3 regions of the Qiania dongpingensis genome follow, and region 3 is predicted to be linked to each of the others. Evidence: riboswitches for the same ligand, from Rfam matches in the RefSeq annotation. Region 3 holds a riboswitch; each other region holds the start of a gene.

Evidence for each region. Region 3 has a riboswitch for cobalamin ahead of H9Q78_RS00400 (energy-coupling factor ABC transporter permease). Riboswitches for the same ligand answer to the same signal wherever they lie in the genome.
Region 1: linked by a shared signal. The riboswitch ahead of galE (UDP-glucose 4-epimerase GalE) and the one ahead of H9Q78_RS00400 (energy-coupling factor ABC transporter permease) in region 3 are both predicted to bind cobalamin.
Region 2: linked by a shared signal. The riboswitch ahead of H9Q78_RS01150 (ABC transporter substrate-binding protein) and the one ahead of H9Q78_RS00400 (energy-coupling factor ABC transporter permease) in region 3 are both predicted to bind cobalamin.

What each region holds. Positions count from the first base shown of each region.
Region 1 is NZ_CP060634.1:518,245-525,717, reverse strand. Features, by position in the region: gene H9Q78_RS02560 (stage II sporulation protein M) at 1-406, shown strand, start outside; gene H9Q78_RS02555 (3-deoxy-7-phosphoheptulonate synthase) at 470-1,498, opposite strand; gene H9Q78_RS02550 (DUF368 domain-containing protein) at 1,517-2,401, opposite strand; gene H9Q78_RS02545 (sulfatase-like hydrolase/transferase) at 2,617-4,704, shown strand; cobalamin riboswitch at 4,781-4,968, shown strand; gene galE (UDP-glucose 4-epimerase GalE) at 5,268-6,308, shown strand; gene H9Q78_RS02535 (D-alanyl-D-alanine carboxypeptidase family protein) at 6,364-7,473, shown strand, end outside.
Region 2 is NZ_CP060634.1:247,945-255,417, forward strand. Features, by position in the region: gene H9Q78_RS01135 (ABC transporter ATP-binding protein) at 1-132, opposite strand, end outside; gene H9Q78_RS01140 (ABC transporter permease) at 142-981, opposite strand; gene H9Q78_RS01145 (ABC transporter permease) at 978-1,928, opposite strand; gene H9Q78_RS01150 (ABC transporter substrate-binding protein) at 1,930-3,534, opposite strand; adenosylcobalamin (AdoCbl) riboswitch at 3,689-3,833, opposite strand; gene H9Q78_RS01155 (cytidylate kinase-like family protein) at 3,909-4,541, opposite strand; gene H9Q78_RS01160 (RluA family pseudouridine synthase) at 4,606-5,517, opposite strand; gene lspA (signal peptidase II) at 5,514-6,083, opposite strand; gene aroB (3-dehydroquinate synthase) at 6,087-7,208, opposite strand; gene H9Q78_RS01175 (YlmH family RNA-binding protein) at 7,249-7,473, opposite strand, start outside.
Region 3 is NZ_CP060634.1:85,191-92,663, reverse strand. Features, by position in the region: gene H9Q78_RS00425 (VOC family protein) at 232-633, opposite strand; gene H9Q78_RS00420 (J domain-containing protein) at 691-1,407, opposite strand; gene H9Q78_RS00415 (DUF5685 family protein) at 1,409-2,284, opposite strand; gene H9Q78_RS00410 (D-alanyl-D-alanine carboxypeptidase family protein) at 2,342-3,643, opposite strand; gene H9Q78_RS00405 (histidine phosphatase family protein) at 3,790-4,419, shown strand; cobalamin riboswitch at 4,429-4,613, shown strand; gene H9Q78_RS00400 (energy-coupling factor ABC transporter permease) at 4,752-5,504, shown strand; gene H9Q78_RS00395 (energy-coupling factor ABC transporter substrate-binding protein) at 5,501-5,848, shown strand; gene H9Q78_RS00390 (sirohydrochlorin cobaltochelatase) at 5,865-6,647, shown strand; gene H9Q78_RS00385 (DUF6612 family protein) at 6,735-7,473, opposite strand, start outside.

The sequences.
Region 1 (7,473 bases), 430 kb from region 3:
TTTTTTTTATGTTTTACGGCTTCGCCTGATGGAAGTGGGAGCGATCTGGCTGCTGTCCATGACGGCTTTTGGAAGCGTATCTCTTTGGGCGTCGATGGGATGGCTTGGTTTCACGGCGGGAGTACGTATTTCCCTTGGGACCATGGTATTTGGACGGACCGGGATTCTCTATTTTTTATGCAGTATACTGCCGCAGGCTCTTTTCTATGTGCCGGCGCTTATACTCCTGTATGCCCGCGGATTCCAGATATATTCCTTTATGAGAAAGCAGAAGGACTGGGGACAGTACAGACGGATACGGATGCCAAAGGATATCCTGCTCCTGCTGATCACTTTGCTTTGCCTGCTGCCTGGTATCATCTGTGAGTGCTATATCAATCCGCTTTTGCTGAAGGTCTACTTTTAGGCAGGACAGCCGGCATAGCTTAAGACGGGGCTGGACAAGATGTATTTAATAGATTCTGTTTCTTTATGCCAATTCCGCGATATCGTATATCAGCTGCCTGGATTCTTCCCACCCGAGACAGGGATCTGTGATGGAGCAGCCGTATATATGGCCTCCTACCTTCTGGCTACCAGGTTCAATGTAGCTTTCTATCATGACTCCCTTGACCAGGCTGCGGATATCCAGGGAATGTTGTCTGCTGTGGAGAACCTCCTTTACGATCCGGATCTGTTCCTTGTACTGCTTATTGGAATTGGAATGGTTGGTATCCACGATACAGGCAGGATTCTGCAGATCCCGTTTTGCGTACATGTCGCAGAGCAGTCTCAGATCCTCATAGTGGTAATTGGGCTGACTCTGCCCGTGCTTGTTTACCGCGCCTCGCAGAATGGTATGAGCGTAAGGATTTCCGTCGGTATGGACTTCCCAGCCGCGGAAGATGAAGGTATGTCCATGCTGAGCGGCTATGACGGAATTCAGCATAACGGAAAAATCACCGCTTGTGGGATTCTTCATGCCAGCGCCCACATCCATGCCGCTGACGGTGAGACGGTGCTGCTGGTTTTCCACAGAACGGGCGCCCACGGCTACATAGGATAATAAATCTGAAAGATACCGGTAATTTTCCGGATAGAGCATCTCGTCCGCAGCGGACAGGCCGCTTTCTTGCAGAACCCTCATATGCAGCTTGCGGATGGCCAAAAGTCCCTCAAACAGATCGGGAGCCTTTTCCGGATTTGGCTGATGAAGGATGCCCTTGTAGCCTTCGCCGGTAGTGCGGGGCTTGTTGGTATAGACGCGGGGAACGATAAGCAGCCTGTCCTTCGTATCCTCCTGTATTTTCACCAAACGGGATACATAGTCACATACGGAATCCTCATTATCGGCAGAACAGGGCCCCACGATGACCAGAAACTTATCGCTGTTTCCGGTGAGAACGTCGCGGATCTCCTGATCGCGTCTGTGTTTTTCCTTGGTGAGCTGTTCCGACAAGGGGAATTGGTGGCGGATTTCGGCTGGAGTCGGCAGCTTACTGATGAATTCAAAGCTCATGATACGGCCTCCTTTTTATCAGGCATTTTTTTCTCCCATGATATAGGTAGCATAGCCGCCGGCGAACATGAGGATAAGTCCGATGATGAGGCCGGCCACGGAGAAGTGTGTCAGTGCGTTGGTATTATAAAAAATTCCGAAGGGTGAAGAGAGAATCAGGCCCAAAATCGCCGCATAGGTGGAAACGGTATGCTTTGCGAACAGATATTCGATCATCTTAGAAATCAGGAAAATGCCCAGGATAGCCCCTATACCGAAAGGCACAAGGATGGCGGCCTGGGACATGACGGCTGACCAGTTGCCTGCCTTTAATGCATCCACGAAGCTGGTGATAGAATTGATCACGCCGTAATAGTATCCGAGAACCATGAGGACCATAGAGCCGCTGACACCGGGGATCACCATGGTGGCAGAAGCGATGACGCCGAGGAAAAACAGCAGAACGATGGTACCGGGAGTAGCGGTAAGCGTTTTCAGGGTGTCCTCGCTGCCCTGCAGCAGAGGAAGGATAATCGCAAAGGCGAACAAGATTACAAACGCTGAGATGTTGAATACAGTTACACGGCCGCCGCGGTTTTTCCGGATTCCTTTCTTCATTTCCCGGACCAGCATAGGCACGCCGCCGAGGATAAGGCCGAGAAACGTAAGACAGGTGGGAAGGGGCTGATTGCCGAGAAGATATTTAATGGCGTACGTAAAACAGATGATTCCCACGGCGCATCCGAGCAAAATCGGAAACAAAGCTGCGATACTCTTTTTAAACTGCTTGAACAGATGGGTGATAGAAGAAATCAGCTTGTTGTAGATTCCCATGGATACGGCCATGGTTCCGCCGCTGACGCCGGGGATGACATTGGCAATGCCGATAACTGCGCCTTTTATGATATCCAAAACAAAGTTCATAGTTATTTCCTTTCACATTTAAAATAATAAAGTATACAGCAACCTATTATAAAAGGATTTCGGGGGGATGTCAAGAAAAGCAGATATATAGCGGCATAAAGATTTTCCAGAGAATTCTAAGAAATACCTAAGAAATTAGTAAAAATCACCTATAGGAATTGGGCGGAAAATCTGTTATAGTCATCTATAGAACAATCGGAAAAAAGGGTGGGAAAATGAAGGAATTTTTTGAGAATGTTCAAAAGAAGACGGCGCGGCATCCATTGCTCAGCTGTTTTCTTGCAGCCATATTGCTGAATCTTTTTGTAGAGCTGCTGTCCAGGAGGTCTTTTATCAGCCTGGCTGTTTTTGTCGGCACAAGGCCGCATATCTTTCTTTTTAACGCTTGTATCATATTCTGGAGCTTTTCACTCCTTCTTCTGGTCCGGAGAAAACTGTTTCTCTCAGCTGTCATCAGTGTCATCTGGCTGATTCTTGGGATTGTGAACTTTGTGCTCCTGGGATGCCGCGTCACGCCGTTTAACGGGGCGGATCTCCGCCTGACGAAGGATGCGATGGCAGTGGCCGGAAAATATCTTTCCTGGTGGCATTTGGTCCTTCTGGCTATAGCTGTCGCTGCGCTTATCGTGGCATTGGTTATTTTGTTCCGAAAGCTACCGCGTTCAGGGAAGAAGCCTTCCTATATTAAATCTCTGATATTTGTAGTATTCTCTTTTATGGCTCTTTTGGGAATCAACAGTGTGGGGAAGAGCACCGGGGTCCTGGCGAACCAGTTTGGCAATCTGGCTCAGGCATATCAGGATTATGGATTTTCCTATTGCTTTGCCAATAGCCTCATCAATACTGGGATCAGCAAACCGGGGGACTACAGTACGGAGGTGGTCAAGGAAATTAAAAAAGAGGAAATCGTTCCGGAGGAGCATGTGTCAGCTCCGCTCGTTGTGGAGAACAGGCCGGACGTGGTCAATGAGCAGGGAGTGGCGGTGACAGAAAAGACGCCGAATATTATCTTCCTGCAGCTGGAATCCTTCAGCGATCCGCTCAAGTATCTTCATATGGAATGCTCGGAAGACCCGATTCCCAATTTCCGAAAGCTGATGGAACAGTATTCCTCCGGGTATCTGTGGGTGCCTTCCGTTGGGGCGGGGACCGCCAACACGGAGTTTGAGGTAATCACCGGCATGAACCTGGATTTTTTTGGGCCTGGAGAATATCCTTATAAAACGGTACTGCAGAAGCAGGTTTCCGAAAGCATCTGTTTTGACCTGAAAGAGATAGGATATCATGCTCAGGCGATCCACAACAATTCCGGCACTTTTTATGACCGGTATACGGTGTTTTCCCAGTTGGGGTTTGATACGTTCACCTCTCTGGAGTACATGACAGGATATGATACCACTTATATGGGATGGGCGAAGGATGAGATTCTGACAGAACAGATCGCGAAGGTGCTGAATTCCACTTCCGGGGCGGATGTGATCTATACGATTTCCGTACAGGGGCATGGCTCTTATCCTCAGGAGAAGGTATTGGATTCTCCTGTCGTGCAGGTGACGGGGCTTCCCACAGAGGGGGAGACTAACGCTATGGAATATTATGTGGAACAGATTCATGAAATGGATACCTTTGTGGGAGAGCTGATCTCATATCTGGAAAGCCGGGATGAGGAAACTATCCTCGTTATGTACGGAGATCATCTGCCCAGCCTGAATCTGACGGAAGATAAGCTGGAGAATGGGGATTTATTCCAGACGGAATATGTCATCTGGGACAACATGGGTCTTGCGAGGACCAGCCGGAACGTAGAGGCATATCAGCTGGGAGCCTATGTGATGGATAAGGCGGGTCTTAAAAAGGGGACGATGTTCCGTTACCATCAGGCATACCTTCAGAAGACATCACATACCGCGGAGGAAGAAGAAACATATCTGAATGATATGAAGATACTGGAATATGATATCCTTTATGGAGATCAGGATGTGTTTGAAGGAGAGATGCCCTATGAGGCGACTAATCTGCACATGGGAGTACAGCCGATCAGCATCAACCGGGTGCTGCTCCAGAATAAGGGGCTCTATGTAACTGGATGGAACTATACAAAGAACAGTGTGATCTATGTGAATGGAAAGGCATGGGAGACCAACTGCGTTTCACAGAATCTTCTCTATGCGGCAGATGTAAAGCTCAAGGAAGGCGACAATGAGATTACAGTCGGCCAGGTGAGCGATGACAATATCGTACTGAGTGTCTCGGAGCCGTACGTTTTGAAGCAGGAGAAAAAGGATGGTTCCGGAGGTTCCTGAGCAAAAGCGGATAGGAGGAATATCGGTTTTTTCAGTTGCGTTTATGGACGAGATATGGTATAGTGAGGGTGTGCAAAGAAATATTGCCGTATCAAGTGCCTGTCCTTTGACAGGAAAAAGGGAATCAGGTCAGAATCCTGAGCGATCCGGTCACTGTATTCAGGGAGCGAAGCCTCGTCATCCATTGCAAACCCTATCATGCGAGAAGGAGAGGCTGAGCGGAGAACTGTAAGTCAGGAAACCTGCTTGATATGTGAGATGGGCTTCCGGGTAGAGCTACACATCCGACAGGGTATTTCCCTCATGGTGTCGGCTTATGGGTTAAGCGGACATACTTTTGTGAATCTCAAAGCAACAGCAATGCACAAATCTTTCGTTCAGAGAATGAGTCTGGGCTGGCGCAGTGCCGATCCTACTCGCCGGGCTGTGTGCCTGTGTACTGTGTTGTCAGGGCTGTGTGCACATTCGCAAGAACGGAACAAGGGCGTACCGTCTGGTACGCCTTTTTATATTTGTATTAAAGAGAAAATTTTATAGTGACACCAAAAAACAGGAGGAGAAAAATGGAAATATTGCTGACCGGAGGCGCCGGTTATATTGGAACTCATACGGCCATCGAAGTGGCGGAAAGCGGCCGTCAGGTCGTGATCGCGGATAATTTTGTCAACAGCTGTCCGGGGGCGGTGAAGCGTGCGGAAGAGCTTGCCGGCGCAGAATTCCCGGTCTATAACGTGGATGCAGCGGATGAGGCAGCGATGGAACAAATATTCAAAGAGCACCGGATTGAAGCTGTGATTCATTTTGCAGGTCTTAAGGCGGTGGGAGAATCCGTAGAGAAGCCGTTGGAATATTACCGGAATAATCTGGACAGCACCCTTACGCTGCTCAGGCTGATGAAAAAATATGGATGCAGGCAGATTGTCTTCAGCTCTTCGGCCACGGTATACGGGACGCCGGAAAAAGTACCTTTGACAGAAGAAATGCCGGTGGGCAGGAGCTGCACCAATCCTTACGGGTGGACGAAGGTCTTTATTGAACAGATCCTCAGGGATGCGGCCAGAGCGGATGAGGAATTGTCGGTGGTGCTCCTGCGGTATTTCAATCCCATAGGAGCCCATGAAAGCGGAAGGATAGGGGAAAATCCCAACGGGATTCCCAATAACCTGATGCCGTATATTTCTCAGGTAGCGGTGGGAAGGCTGCCGCGCCTGAGGATATTCGGAGATGATTATCCGACGCCCGACGGGACAGGAGTCCGGGATTATATTCATGTGGTCGATCTGGCGAAGGGGCATGTGGCGGCTTTGGACTATGCCGGAGGGCATAAGGGAGTTGAGACGGTCAATCTGGGAACCGGGATTGGATATAGTGTCCTGGATATCGTGAAGGCGTTTGAAAAAGTCAATGGAGTGAAGATCCCTTATGACATTGTGGAACGCCGGGCAGGCGATATAGCGGAATGTTATGCAGACGCATCTAAGGCGGAACAGATTCTTCACTGGCATGCGGAAAAGAATCTGGAGGATATGTGCAGAGATTCCTTTAGATGGCAGAAAAACAATCCCAATGGATATGAGGAAAAGGCCGGATCAGGGTTGTCATAGAATCTTGCCGGAGACAATAGAATAGAAGTAATGATAAGACCCTGGAGTCGGTTTTATGAAAAGATTGTATCGAATGACGGCTGCCCTTTGTCTGTCGCTTTGCATGATGGTATCACTTTGTATGCCCGTGTTCGCGTCCGATGAAGGACAGCCATCTGTGATTCCGGAGATAATGGAATCCGTAGAAGCCGGAGGCAGTTCCGGAGCAGCAGAGAAGCCAGTCTCCGGACAGCCGGAAGAAGGACAGAGTCAACAGGAGGATGTGCCGGGAGAGGCAGTAGAAACATCCGGAAAGGCACTGCCGGCTTCGGCAGAAACATCCGGGACAGAGGAAACTGGAGAGAGCGCCGCTCAGCCAGAGAGCAGCGTCCAGGGAGCGGAAGAAAGCCAGGGGGAAAATACCTCATCCCAGGGAAGCGGAGTTCAGGCGGACCTGGGAATAACCGCTCAGGCCGCTATTTTGATAGAAGCCTCCACAGGAACCGTGATCTATGAAAAAAATCCGGATGAGGCCCTGCGCCCCGCTAGTATTACGAAGATCATGACGCTGATTTTGATCTTTGATGCCATAAGGGACGGCAGGATTTCCCTGGATGATCAAGTCGCCACCAGCGCATATGCCAAATCCATGGGCGGTTCTCAGGTGTTTCTGGAAGAAGGAGAAGTTCAGACTGTGGAGACGCTCATAAAATGTATCGTGATCGCGTCGGGGAATGATGCGGCTGTGACCATGGCAGAGTACATAGCCGGAAGCGAGTCCGAATTTGTCCGCCAGATGAATGAAAGAGCGAAATCACTCGGCATGGAGAGTACAAATTTTGAGGACTGCTGCGGTCTGACGGATTCGGGCACCCATTTGACTTCTGCCAGAGATGTGGCTCTCATGAGCCGGGAGCTCATCACAAAATATCCGGAGATTGAAAATTACAGCACGATCTGGATGGAAAATATCACACATGTGACGAACAAGGGCACCAGTGAATTTTGCTTGTCTAATACCAATAAACTATTGAAAATGAGCAATTCATTCACGGTCACCGGCTTAAAGACGGGGAGCACCAGCCTGGCGAAATACTGCCTGTCGGCTACGGCCAAAAAGGATGGGGTGGAACTGATTGCGGTCATTATGGCTGCACCGGATTTTAAAGTACGGTTCAGTGAAGCG
Region 2 (7,473 bases), 160 kb from region 3:
CGATTTTCCGCTTCCGCTCTCTCCAAGCAGTCCGGTAATATATCCGGACTGAAAAACAGTTGAAATATGATTCACCACATTTCCATTGCCAAAGGACACCGTTAAATCTTCAAGAATGATGTTTTCTGCCATGGAAGCCTCCTAGTCCTGCCGAATGGTCTGGCTTTTTATGTCAAAATGATTCCGGAACATTTCTCCCAGATAGTTGATGCCGAAGGACAGAAAAATAATACAGGCGCCTGGAGCAATGATCAGCATAGGAGAGGTCCGGAAATATGTTCTGGCTTCGCTGATCATCATTCCCCAGTCTGGCGTGGGCGGCTGGATGCCGAGACCGAGAAAACTGAGAGCGGCGATGGACAAAACGGCTCCTCCTATCCTGGTGGTAAATAAAACGATGACATCAGGGAGCATGTTGGGAATGATATAGCGGATGATGATATGGAAACGGCCGGCTCCCAGGCAGCGGGCGCCTTCCACATAAGTCTGTTCCCTAAGACTCAATACATTTTCCCGGACTATTCTGGAAAACCCCGCCCAGGAATTGATCACTAAAGCTGCCAGCAGACTCTGCACCCCTGGTCCCATAATGGCGGACACGGCAATCATCATACTTGTGCCTGGAAGTCCCTGAAAGATACTTGTCAGGCAAGTTATCACCGCATCTGCAACTCCCCCGAAATAACCGGCCAGGATTCCCACCGCCATTCCTAAAAGCATGGAAAGAGCTGTGGCAGCTACTGCGGTCAGCACAGATACTCTTCCGCCGTATAACACACGGGAAAGTAGGTCGCGGCCCAAATAATCAGTCCCCAGCGGATGCGCGGGAGATATTCCCTGCAGACTCTCTTCCATATTGATTGCTGTAGGGCTGTACCGGGCAAGAAGCGGGGCAAATACACTGCCAAGCAAAATGATTCCCATCAGGGTAAGAGCAAGCATCGTTACTCCGTCCACATACCAATGTCCTTTTCGAATCATACAGTCTCCCCCTCTCCCAAACGGATCTGTGGATTCAGGAAGTAACAGATAAGATCCACCAGCATGTGGATGATGACAAAGGCCGTTCCTGTGATGAGCACATAGCCCTGCAGGGCAGGATAATCCCGTACGGCTATGGAATCCAATGCAAATTTTCCAATACCGTTGATCGCGAACACGGATTCTACGACAACGACACCTCCGAGGATACCGCCCAGGTAATTGCCGAGAAGCGTGACCACAGGAGCCAGTGAATTGATCAGGGCATGCTTTAGAAAGACAATTCGTTCGGAAATCCCTTTTCCACGGGCAGCTGTGATATATTGTTTCCCCAGCTCACCCAACATGGAGGAACGCATCAGACGAATTGTGGTTCCTGTGGTGTTAAGGGACAGTGCGATAACCGGCAGGACCATGTGCCTCCATGAGTCCTGTCCGCTGGTGGGAAGCAGATGCAGCCGTTCGGAAAAAATATGAATAAGTAAAATCGCGGCCCAAAAGCTGGGAATGGATAAAAAAAGCACGCTCAGCCCCTGCCCTGCCTTATCTATAAATCGGCCCCTTCGGGCTGCGCCGAGAATCCCTAGGGAAATCCCGACGGCAACCGTAAGAAAAATGGCACATACAGCCAACTTTAGTGTGATGCCAAAACGGCTGAAAAGCTCGTCACGAACCGGCTTTTTCGTACGAAAGGAGGTTCCCCAGTCACCCTTAAGAACGCCCCTTATCCAGCTAAGATACTGGGCCGGATAAGATTTATCCAAACCCATTTCTTCCTCTATACTGGATATTTGTTTCTCTGTTACGGCGTATTCTCCTCCTCCGCTGAGAGCAATTTCCGCAGGGTTTCCGGGACTCAGGACACCAAGCAGAAAAGCAAGAAGAGTAATTCCGAAAAGTACCGGTATCGTAAGCAGCAGCCGTCTGCCCAAATATTTAAGAATCATTTTAATCGGCCCATCTGGTTTCTGGAAGCGTGACGCCGGTGAACATAGCGTCATAGCCGGTAATCTTGTCGCTGTGAACAACAAGGGTAGTCACGGCTATCAATGGAATGACCGGAAGCTCTTTTGCACTGATTTCCTGAAGTTCATCATATAACTTGACCCGGTCTTCTCTTACGTAGGTGCTGTTCAGCTGATCCAGCAGCCCGTCCACTGCCTCATTGCTGTAGCCGCTCATGGCAAATCCGTTGTTCATGAAACCATCTGAATGCAAAAAGCCACGCAGCATGGTTTCTGGTTCTGCATTGTTCATTCCCTTGAATCCCATGGAAAGGTCAAAATCTGTATTTTTAAGTGCTTCCGATACAGCGGAAGACTCCATTACCTGGATTTCTACCTGAAGTCCCAGTTCCTGAAGCCAGGAGCTGATCAGCTCTGCGTCTGTTTTATAGGTGGAAGCAGTCAAAAGCCGTACAGTGGGAGTCTGTCCGTTCAATACCTCGGATGCCAATTCTTTTGCTTTTTCAGGGTTGTATTCGGGTGTGATCTCTTTATAAAATACAGAAAGAGGGCTGAGCACATTGGCAGTAATTTCTCCATAGCCGCGGTATACACTGTTTAACAAAGTCTCACGGTCGATTATCATGCTCATAGCCTGTCGCATTCTTACATCATTAAAGGGAAAGTTCCGGTTATTCACATTCAGATACTGAATATTTGCGGAAATCTTTGCTGATGCAGTAAATCCTCCTTCTGCTTCCAGTTCCTTTGCAGACTGAGGCAGAATCGCGTTGTTATCATATACTCCCATGATCTCTCCGGACCGGAGGGCTGCCACCCGTGTTTCATGGTCAGGGATGACCCGGATCTGGATACTCTCCGCTTTGGCAGGATCACCGTAGTAACGTTCATTTCGTCCGAGGGTGAGTGATTCATCCGGGACATGGTCCGTGATGACAAAGGGACCTGTGCCAACACAATATTCTTTGAACTCGCCGGTCTCAGAATCGTAGCAATCCGGGCTGAACATACCGCTTCCGAAATTAATGATCGTATAAGGAAGTGTGGGGACCGGATTTTCAAAAGTCAGCTTTACTGTATAGTCATCTACTTTATCTACAGACTGAAGTCCGGGATATACAGAATCAATGTCGAATGCAAAGAAAGTAGAGGATACGACTCCCAATTTTTTATATCGGTCAAAATTAAGCAGTACCGCGTCCGCATTAAAAGGATATCCGTCGGAAAAAACGACGCCTTCCTTCAGATGAAATGTCCACTCTTTTCCGTCTTCTGACATCTCCCAGCTGGTAGCAAGCCTGGGTTCTACTTCACCGTCATCGGATTCCCCGATCAGCGGCTCCCATACATAAAGATTTACATTGGTAAAATAAGGATCGGCAGTGCCCCTGCCCGGATCGCGGGATCCCGCCAGAACGATTGTTTCCTCGTCATTGGGGCTCTTATCCTCGGTTTCGCCGACAGTCTCAGCCGTACTTTCTTTTGCGTCGGTACTTTCTCTCTGAGATGTTTCAGTCCCGCATCCTGATACCAGCAACATCAATACGAGCAGCAGTGACAAAGCTTTTGATACAAACCTTTTTTTCATAGTTCCTCCTCTGTTCAACAATTATCTGGTTTCTTGCTGTCTGATCTTGAGGAGGAAAAATAGCGCAACGTTCTCAGAAAAGTTTTATTTCTGCATAAAAAAGTCTCTCTCATAGATTGAGAAAGACTTTAGATACCAAAATAAAACATTTGATCATCAGTCTCCCTTTCCCTCGCAGGTCAAACAACTAATATTACCGCTACATGGCAATCTGGCTCTGTGATCTACACATTACAGTGGCGTGACCGCGCAGGTTTTTCACCTGACTTCCCCATGTATGGCTGATGGTATGAAATTACGCAGAAAAGTATAGCATCTGATGAAATGATTTGTCAATGGCTTTTGACATTTTTGTAACAAAAAGTTCGTTTTATTTATTTCTTATTCGCTTTTTTGACATCTACGAAGTTCAGTATGACATCCACCGCCCCGTCAAATCCCACCGCGCTTCTGTTGATGCAGAGGTCGTAGCTCTTCGCGCTCCCCCATTTTTTATTGGCATAATAATTATAATAAGACGCGCGTTTTTTATCGGTCTTTGTAATAAAATCCTTAATTTTGGACGGCTCAATATGGTAATGCTCTTTCAAGTACTCTACCTTGTCATCATAGGCTGCCGTGGTAAATACGGAGACCATATTCGGATATTCCGCAAGCGCATAATCGGCGCAGCGCCCTACGATCACACAGGATTCCTGCTCTGCCAGCCTTTTGATAGTATCAAACTGTGCAAGAAATACCTTCTGGTTCAAGGGCATATCCACAAAATTGGAAGGATTATAGCTCATGGAATAAGTATCCATAACCAGTGAATATAAAAAACTGTTGGTGGGCTTTTCATCATGATGTTCAAAGATTTCTTCACACAGCCCGCTGTTTTTCGCGGATAATGCAAGCAATTCCTTATCGTAACATCTGACTCCAAGGCGCTCTGCCAGCTTCTGTCCGATGAATCTTCCGCCGCTTCCGCATTCTCTTCCGATGGTAATCACTAGATTTCCATGCATAGCATTCAGCTCCTCTCATCCTTATAATAGTTATATTATACTATATTTGTCAAAGAAAGTATAGTTATATATGCAATTTCACCAATAATCTTTCAAAATACTCCGGTAATGGAGCCTCAAATTCCAGATATTTCCCTGTCCTAGGATGAATAAAACCGAGAACTTTAGCGTGAAGTGTCTGGCCCTCCAGAGAAATCGGAGATTTCGAAGGTCCATAGACCGTATCGCCCAGCAGTGGATGATGGATGGATGCCATATGGACGCGGATCTGATGGGTGCGGCCGGTCTCCAGCCGACATTCGATGTAAGTGTATTTCTTAAGCGGCTCCAATATATGATAATGAGTAACCGCCTCTTTTCCATTCTTTAAGTTTATCGCCATTTTCATCCGGTCATTGGGATTCCTTCCAATGGGGACGTCCACCGTGCCGTCTTCTCTGATCTCGCCATGGACTATGGCATGATAGCGCCTGTTGATAGAATGGACCCTCAGCTGTTCTGCAATGGCCGCATGGGAAAAATCATTTTTACAAACCAGCAGAAGTCCAGTTGTATCCCGGTCAATCCTGTGGACGATACCGGGGCGGAGCACTCCGTTTATTCCGGACAGTTTGCCCTGGCAGTGATACAGAAGACCGTTGACCAGTGTGTGTGATTCGTGCCCTGCGGCAGGATGTACTACCATGCCCTTCGGCTTGTCAACGATGAGCAGGTCATCATCTTCATAGACGATATTCAGTTCCATCGCTTCTGCTTCTACTTCCAGCTCCTTCGGTTCCGGAACGGATACCTCGATTTCGTTTCCCGCCTGAACCTTGTAATTGCCCTTTACAGCTTTTTTATCAACTTGGACCCAGGATTCCTCAATCAGTTTCTTTAAATAACTTCTGGAGGGCATTTCCGGTTTTTCAGACAGAAACTTATCCAGTCTTTTTCCTGCGTCCTCTTCAGCCGTCCTGTAAGAGAAAAACGTCATATCTGCGCATCCTCTCCGCTTTTTTTGTCCGGTGTGCTTTTCTTCTTCCCTTTTCCGGGAAGGAAGACGGCGAGTTCTTCATCTTTATAATAAAACAGAAAAAAGATCACGAACGCTATCCCCGCAGCCACCACATAACAGTCCGCCACATTAAATACTGGAAAATTGATCAGGGTAAAGGAAAAAAAGTCCACCACATATCCCTGCGCCAGACGGTCCACCAGATTTCCAATGGCTCCGGCAAAGAGCACAGTCAGAACCAGACGCGCCGGCAGGTATCTCTTAGTCGAAGGAGCTCTCCAGAAAGCATATGCAATGAGAAAAAGGATGAGAACACTCCCTGCCAGGAAGATATACCGCTGGCCGGATAAAAGCCCCCATGCCATTCCCCGATTTTCCAGATAGGAAAGTTCAAAGACTCCCTTGATGATTGGATATGCTTCCTGCCCCTTCAGATGCGCCACCGCCAGACTCTTTGTCCATTGATCGAATCCTACGAGCAGAACGGCTCCCAAAAGATAGCAGAACACCGTAAAAAACCGCTTTTTTGTTTGGTTTGCTTCCATATGTCATTCTCCTCTTGGTTTTGTCAGATAGTCCATGGCTGACACCATTTCTTCCGCTGAGACGGTTTTGTCAATGTAGGCTTCCCCGATGGACCGAAGCAATATAAACCGGATGACGCCGGAGTCCATTTTTTTATCATGCTTTACCGCGTCCAGCACTTTTGATACATTGATGTCCTGTACCGAAACGGGAAGCCGGAAATAAACGAGGAGTTCCTTTAGATTTTTAAATTCCTCTGGCTTCAGCATACCGCGCCGCTCGGACAGATAAGCCGCCGCTACACATCCCGCTCCCACACAGGCACCATGGCTCATCGTAAATCCCATTTCCTTTTCAATGGCATGTCCGAGGGTATGCCCGAAATTCAGAAGGGCACGAATCCCTTTTTCCTTCGGATCCTCTTCCACGACAGCACGTTTGATGAGACAGCTTCCCTTCACCATTTCTGCCATGAAACCTGTCTTTCTCTGCCGTATTCCCTCTTTGTTGGCTTCCAGCCAATGATAGTATTCTCCAGATCGGATACAGCCATGCTTGATGACCTCGCCCATGCCAGAAGCAAATTGTTCTTCCGGAAGGCTTTTTAAGACCGAAACGTTGATATAAACCAGCTTGGGCATATAAAAGGCTCCGACCATATTTTTATAAGCATCGAAATCCACGCCTGTCTTGCCGCCGATGCTGCTGTCCACCTGAGAAAGGAGAGTGGTCGGCACCTGGATAAAATCAATTCCTCTTAAATAGGTGGCGGCCGTGAAGCCTGTCAGGTCTCCTGTCACTCCGCCGCCCAGCGCCACCAGGATATCGTTCCGGTCGAAGGAATGACAGATCAGATACTCATAGAGGCTTTTTACGGTATCCAGGTTTTTATAGGGCTCTCCCGCCGGAAAAACAAAGTATACTGTTTTTGCGGATATTTTATGAAATATGTTTTTTATTTCTTCCAAATACAGCTTTGCCACCCTGCTGTCTGTAACAATACATACTTTTCTGCCGGAAAGGTTAAGCTTTGCCGCCGATTCCAGGAGGCTGTCAAAGGAATCCGTTAAAACGATCGGGTATATGGGTTTTCCATTCTGATGTACCATGATTTCCTCGGGCTGCGCTTTCTTTTCTGCTGTCATTTCTTATCACCCTTTCATATTCTATAATCTGAATGTCGCTTCAGTCATATTTTCGCAGCTTCACCATCTGGCGTCCTTTTTTCGTCGAAGTGAGGATTCCGTCGAAAATATATTTTCCCACTCCCCTGATGGAAAGGATGTCCCCTGTTTTTGGCACAGCCGTCTGAGAAACACATAATTTTCCGTTCAAATACACCCTCTCTTCTGCCAGACATTCAGATGCTCTTGAGCGGGAACACTTCATAAGAAGCCCCAGCAGCGCATC
Region 3 (7,473 bases):
ATACCCAAGGGCATCCCTTAATTCATGCCCTCCGGGCGGGCGCACTTTGTGCGGCAAGGTATGAAATGAAAAACGGCAGCAGCCAAAGCTGTGCCGTTCTCGCAGCGCAAAAACCGCGCAGCAGTCCTATATCGCATACCCAAGGGCATCCCTTAATTCATGCCCTCCGGGCGGGCGCACTTCGTGCGGCAAGGTATGAACTCATAAAAAGCCCGGACCATCCGGACGCCGTCACCGCTCACAGAAAAACTCAATTTCTTCACCCGCCGGTCCTCTGCAGAATCCTACCCGTATGGAATAAGGAGGCTCCGACGGAAGACAGACATCCTTCGGCTCCACAAGAATCTCATATCCCGCATTCCGCACCCGGGATATCATTTCATCCGTATCAGATACATGAAAAGCCAGATGGACAGATCGGTTCGGTGATAAAGCTGCACCATCGTCTACTTCTATGATCTCTATAAAGCTGCCTCCTCCGGCGGACACCATCGCCCCCCGTGCACCCTCCTTTGTCCAGCTTCTTTCCAGGTGAAGCTCCAATAAGCCGGTGTAAAACGCCGTCACCTTTTCAAAATCTTTTCTGGCAGGCTTGATGCCCACATGATGGATTCCTTTAATGATCGGATTCATAACCCTTCCTCCCTTCGGCACAGACAAAATGAGCTTGCCGCTCTCATATCCATAAAATCAGAAAGGCCGGCAGCAGCACAGATTCAATATGGCATTCAGCGCGATTATCTGGCAGCACCAATTGCTCGCGCCGCCCATACTCCGCCCGTAGCCTTCTCCCATGGACTGATACCAGCTCCCTCCAGACTGCAGCTGGTTGAGCAGTGTACGGAACTGCTGGTTGTCCGGCTCCAGCTCAACCGCTTTTTTCGCCGACTCCATGGCTTCAATATTATTTCCCAGTCCTGAATTGGCAGCGGCATGGTAATAATACCAGGTCCCATTCCGATTGCTGATTCCTGACAATACGTTGAGCGCTTCCTTATAGTGCGCGGAATTAATATAATTAGCAGCAGCCCGGAGATGGCTGTCCGTCTCGCTCTGATAAGTGTTCTGGCGCTGACTGCTTCCGCCGTAAGCGCCTCCGAAACCTCCGAAACCGCCAAAGCCTCCGAACCCCCCAAAGCCGCCGAAGGGATCCTGATATTCCCGTCCCCCATAGGTGCCTCCGCCATAGCCTCCGGAATCAAAGCTTTCGCTGCCTCCGTTCTGCCTATGCTTCATGATGATCTCATAAGCCTGCTGAACCTCTTTAAACTTTGCCTCGGCAATTTCCGGATGGGCGCTGTTTACATTGGAATCCGGGTGATATTTCCTGCTCAGATTCCTATATGCTTTTTTTATCTCTTCATCGGATGCCGAGGAATCCACTCCCAGCACTTTATAAGGGTCCATGCTATTCTCCCGTTCTTTCTGCTCTCTTCTTTTTTATGATATCGTACTTTGTCCATACACCAGCATACAATATATTCCGTAAAATATCAATATCCTTTAAAATAGGCAGGCGCTCAAATTCCCTGGAACATTCCGCCATCATCATGGTCAGCACCTGGCCGCACCAAACGTCAAACTCTTCCTTTTCTTTCATTTCACGGAGAGGATTATACCGGTCTTTCTTTTCATCTTCTTCCAGGTCCTCATACGCATCCATCAAATATATGAACTTACCCAGATAGAATCCAATCCTTCTCAGAGAAGCGGCCCATTCATCTTCCTTAAAAACAAGCAGTTCTCCCAGCATCTCTCCGGTGAATCTCGCTGCCGTATCCAGGCTTTTTCCCTTCTTTTCCTCATAGGCATGAAGCTTCTTCAGATATTCTACCATGGAGTTCCACTGACGCGGATATTTTTCTCTTAAAGACGCACAGTCTTTCCTCAGGATCCGGGCCGCCGCCAGACAGCCCACATTCCGGTCATCCATCCAGTCATCCAGCAGATTGTGATAAGTCAGAAGGACCGTCATATCCGCCGCATAGTCAATATAAGGATTCTGGATCGACATATGCTTTGCCGTCGGATGGAGAGCACATCTTCTCATGGACAAAAACTCTCCGCCCTCGTAAAGCCCCGTGAGAAGCGCCGCCAGAAATACCATATCGTAATTTAAAGCCAGCTGTCCCGTAAATCCGTACCGCATGCGAAGACTTCTGCACAGTCCGCAGTAATATCCCTGATATCGTTTAAAATCCTTGATCTTAAGCTCCGGCTTATTGATCGTCACGTATCCGAACATATGCACACCCTCTCTCGTATCATCGTCCAACTGTTCCATTACAACATACTTTCGTTGTTTTTATCATAGCACATTCTGAGAATGCTGACACGGTTTTTAGAAATTTAACAAAAAATTATCAATTATTTTTGAAATACACCAAGATAAGCTGACCGCTTCCACCCGTCCTGCCGTGCGGATCTCGCTGGATGCCACCATTTCACCGTTCAGGCTGTAAACGATCCGTCCCACAGTCTGCCCTGCTGTCACAGGGGCCTCAAGGCTCTCCTCCAGTGTCTGTTCAATCTTTACTTCTTCTCCCTCTTTCATCAGCAGCTCCCATCTGCTCCCCTCTTCCTTTACCTCTACGAGTCCAATCTCCGCTGTGTCCGTAAGCTCTCCGCTTTCCGGTATTCCATTTAACACCGGTACCGGCTTAAGCTCCGGCGCCTTATAAATCTCGCGGTATTGATAATTCTCCAGTCCATAGCCCATCAGCTTCTTGGTATCGCTCCATTTATAGCTCTTATTATTTGGCCATCCACAGGCCAAAAGAGCCACGATGAACGTTTTTCCATCCTTCTCCAGAGCCCCGACATAGCAGTATCCCGCGTCTCCTGTAAAACCAGTCTTTCCAGAAAAAGCTCCTTCCATCATGGACAAAAAAGCATTGTGATTATAACAGGAAAAGCTCCTCCCTGCCGCCGAAAAAGCATAGTCTTTTGTTCCCGTGATCTCCCGGAACCGTTCCTTTGCCGGCGATTCCATGGTACAATAGCGCATGATGCGCGCCAAATCTACCGCAGTCGTGGAGTGGACTTTTTTTTCTCCGTCCACGTCTTTTTCCGCGTCCAGACCGTTGGGCGTCAGAAAGCAGGTGTCCTCGCATCCAATCTCCCTCGCTTTCTTGTTCATCATTTCCGCAAACCCTTCCACGCTTCCTCCTGCCGCTTCTGCGACGGCCACGGCCGAATCGTTATGGGATTCCAGCATCAGAGAATACAGCAGGTCCCCAAGGCGGTATTCTTCCCCCGCCCGCATGCCCAAATGAACCTTTGGCTGAGACGCGGCGTATTCGGAAACTGTGACAGCCGTATCCTCATCAAGCGTCTCCAAAGCCAGAATACAGGTCATGATCTTAGTAGTACTGGCCATGGGCCGCACCTCGTGACCGTTTTTCTCAAAAAGGATCCGGCCGGAATCTCCGTCCAGAAGAACGGCAGAAACGGCGTACAGCTGTCCCAGCTCCTCTGGTACAGACATCGTCCCTTCTCCATTGGAGGGTCCGGATCCGGCCGGTTCCTCTGCCAGTATGGGAACTGCCGGGCATACCGCCATCACGGCTATGACCAAGGAAAAAAGAACTGCCGCCCATCTCCTCCGGATGCTTTTTTTCTGGTAATGAGGTTTTTGTTTCATGGATACCTTCCCGGCTTTTCCGTCATCAGTTCATTTTATGCCGGATTTTCTGCTCTATTCGTCCCGGTTATTTGCATAAACAGAGTCCATATGATACGATACCATATTATAAACGTTTATTAAATTTTTTAGAAAGAGGAAACGACTTGGAAATTTACCTTATCCGGCACGGTCAGACCGATTGGAATGTTCGCGGCATCATGCAGGGCCAGACTGACATTCCGTTAAACGCGGCCGGCCGCAGCCAGGCAGAATCCTTGGCGGAATCCCTTAAGGCTCTGCCAATAAAAGCTCTGTACTCCAGCCCTCTTTCCCGGGCACTGGAAACAGCTCAGATACTTGGAAAAGTTCTTCGCCTCACTCCTTTTCCGCTCCCCTCCATGAAAGAGACCGACATGGGACGCTGGGAGGGAAAAACATGGGCGCAGATCAAAGCTTCCGACTCTCGGGCCTACAAAGCCTGGCTGGCAGATCCTTTCCGCGTCCCCCATCCGGAAGGAGAATCCTATGCTCAGGTAGCTGTCCGTGCCAAGGAGGCGCTCCTGTCACTGGAAGAAAGAAAAACGCCGGCCGCCGTGATCACCCATGGTGATGTCATGCTGGCTCTTCAGGCCTTGTCCGGAGAAAAGCTTATGCACGATACGGTCCACGGTATTACGGCCGGTCTGGAACGGCTCGGCCTTTCCAACAGCTGTGTCTGGAAGTTTTCCCTGAATGATGGGAAATTAAAGTTTGACGGCCCACTTTTTATTGACAATGGTTTCACAGGATGGTAGACTTTTAATGAAAATCTAGTGCCTTCAGGTGCCGGAGCCAGAAGCTCCGGAGAATAGGGAAGTAAGTGAGATTCTTACGCGGTCCCGCCACTGTAAAGGAAGAAAGAGGATTCAGATGCCACTGTCTGCGGATGGGAAGGCGAATCCACCTAAGAAACCTAAGCCAGGAGACCTGCCTGATGACACCATTTTTGCACAGAAACTGCGACGATGGTTTCGGTGTAATGCAGACAGAATCTGTTACGGTATTAAGCAGATTCTTTCCGTTATGCCTTTTCCGGTCCAGACCAGAAGAGGCTTTTTTATTTATACTATATAAGGAGGTCATATCAATGACTAAGAAACAAAGGAAGCTGGTCGTTGCCGCCAGCGCATTTGCTCTTGGGTTCGGAATCATGCCCGCTGCCAATGCCATGCACATCATGGAAGGATATCTTCCCATTTCCCATGCCATCGGCTGGGGCGCTGTCTGTATCCCGTTTCTGCTGGCAGGGCTTTTTTCCATTAAAAAGACTGTCTCAGAGCACAGAAGGACGCTGACCATCCTGGCCATGGTCGGAGCTTACGCGTTCGTCCTTTCCTCGCTGAAGATTCCTTCCGTTACAGGAAGCAGCTCTCACCCGACCGGGACCGGCCTGGGCGCCATCTTATTCGGCCCCTGCGCCATGAGCGTACTGGGTGTTATCGTCCTTCTCTTCCAGGCAATCCTTTTAGCCCACGGAGGACTTACCACTCTCGGCGCCAACACATTTTCCATGGCCATTGCAGGTCCGTTCGTTTCCTATGGCGTTTTCAAGCTGGCTGCAAAACTTAAATGCCCGAAATTGGTATCGGTATTCCTAGCTGCATTCCTGGGCGATCTGTTCACTTACTGCGTGACTTCTGTCCAGCTGGGCATGGCCCATCCTGGAACGAGCGGTATCGCAGGCTCCTCTCTCGAGTTCCTCGGAATATTTGCAGTGACTCAGATTCCTCTGGCAGTCATCGAAGGGATTCTTACCGCCATTGTGATCATGGGATTGGAGACTTACGCAAAGAGCGAACTCACAGATCTTGGATATTTTAAAAAAGGGGGACTTGCATGATGGAACAGACAAAAGCATCTGCGGGTAAATGGAAAACCATCCTGATCCTGCTTTTAATCTGCGTACTGATCGCAGTCATCCCACTTGCCATAAACAAAGATTCTGAATTCGGAGGCGCCGACGGAGCGGCTGAAGATGCGATTTCAGAAATCGATCCTGATTATGAGGTATGGGCGTCTCCTGTGCTGGAGCCCCCCGGCGGAGAAACGGAATCCTTGCTGTTCTGTCTCCAGGCGGCCATCGGTTCGGGCGTCTTCTTCTATTTCTTCGGCGTCATGAGGGAACGGCACAGAAGAGAAAAAGAAGCGGAAGATAAACAAAAAGAAAGTGGAAAAAGCATGTAAAAGGAGCTCATTACCCATGCAAAAGACAGGAATCCTGGTCGTCAGTTTTGGGACCAGCTATCAAGACTCATTGGCCAATAACATACAGGCTATAGAAAAAAGCATCGGAAAAGCATTTCCAGACTGCGAACTCCGCCGCGCTTTTACAAGCGGCATGATCATCCGGAAGCTGCAAAAACGGGACGGCTTCCATGTAGATACGGTGGAAGAAGCCCTGGAATCGTTTGTTATGGACGGATTTTCCGATCTCATCGTTCAGCCGACCCACATCATCAATGGTATTGAAAATGATATCATGCTGGATACCGTGCGTTCCTACCTGGATAAGTTTCATTCTGTCCGCGTAGGAACTCCGCTCCTGACAACCACCGATGATTATCGGGCTCTGATCGACGGGGTCATGTGTGAATTCTCCAGTTTAAAAGACGATGAATTCCTGGTCTTCATGGGCCACGGGACGGAGCATGACGCCAATGCTGTCTATCCTGCGCTGGATTATATGCTGAAGGCAGACGGGCACACTAATGTTTATATCGGCACTGTAGAAGGATATCCGGATCTGCCTCTTGTCAAGGAGCTGGTCCGTGAAAAAGCTCCTAAACGTATCATTTTGGCCCCATTGATGATCGTGGCCGGCGATCATGCCACCAACGACATGGCCGGGGAAGAAAAAAGCTCCTGGAAAAATGAGTTTCAGAGAGAAGGTTACGAAGTGGATTGTATCCTTAAAGGACTGGGAGAATACCCCGCTGTCCGGAATATTTTCGTGGAGCATGCCAAAGAAGCCGTTCTTCTGTAGGACGTATCGTATGCAAAATACAAATTTAAACAAACAAAACGGGAAAGCCATTTGGCTTTCCCGTCATTGTTTTACGGAACTTATCCTTTACAGTGATATCTTGGAAAACAGCGTTTCCATTATGGTCGCCTCATCGATCAGGGCACATTCCTGCTGGTACGCATGCTCTTCAATGGAGCATTCCAGAACCAGGTTCCCCTCCAGGAAAGTCCATGCATAATATTCCACATAGTTACTGTCTTCGTCAAAGATATAGCTCACCTTGATATAGCTGACTTCTCTTCCGCCTGCCTGGACTTTTTTAAGCTCCTGCACCTCCACGTTGGTATAGTCATCATCCTCCTGGTAATAAGCCACATCGTCCTTGCAGTCCTGGACCAGCTGCTCTTCCGTGTAGTCAGAGCTCAGCCGATAGGTCAGATACACATCGTCAAAATCCTGTTCATTGGTATCCGTAAAAGCAAGATATGTTTCATCCGAATACGGATTCAGTACATAACCCTCCGGAGCGCCGATATTCACACTTCCGTCACCAAAATAACTTTTGAGCGTATAGCTGCCGTCTGCGTTGGGAGTGACGCCGGCTTCCTCTCCGCTTTCGCTTTCACCGGCCTGATTGCTCTCTTCCATGCTCCCCGGTTCGTTTCCGTTTCCGCCCAGGAAGTCATCCAGCTGATTGTCTCCTGTTCCGTCTGAAGAAGCGGATTTCGCCTCGTCCGGCACTACAATCTCATTCACATTGTCAAATCCCGTATAAGCAAAAGTAAGGGTAAAGCTGTCAACTTTAGCCGACGCACCACTTCCCCCGGCAGCGCCTTCCATCAGC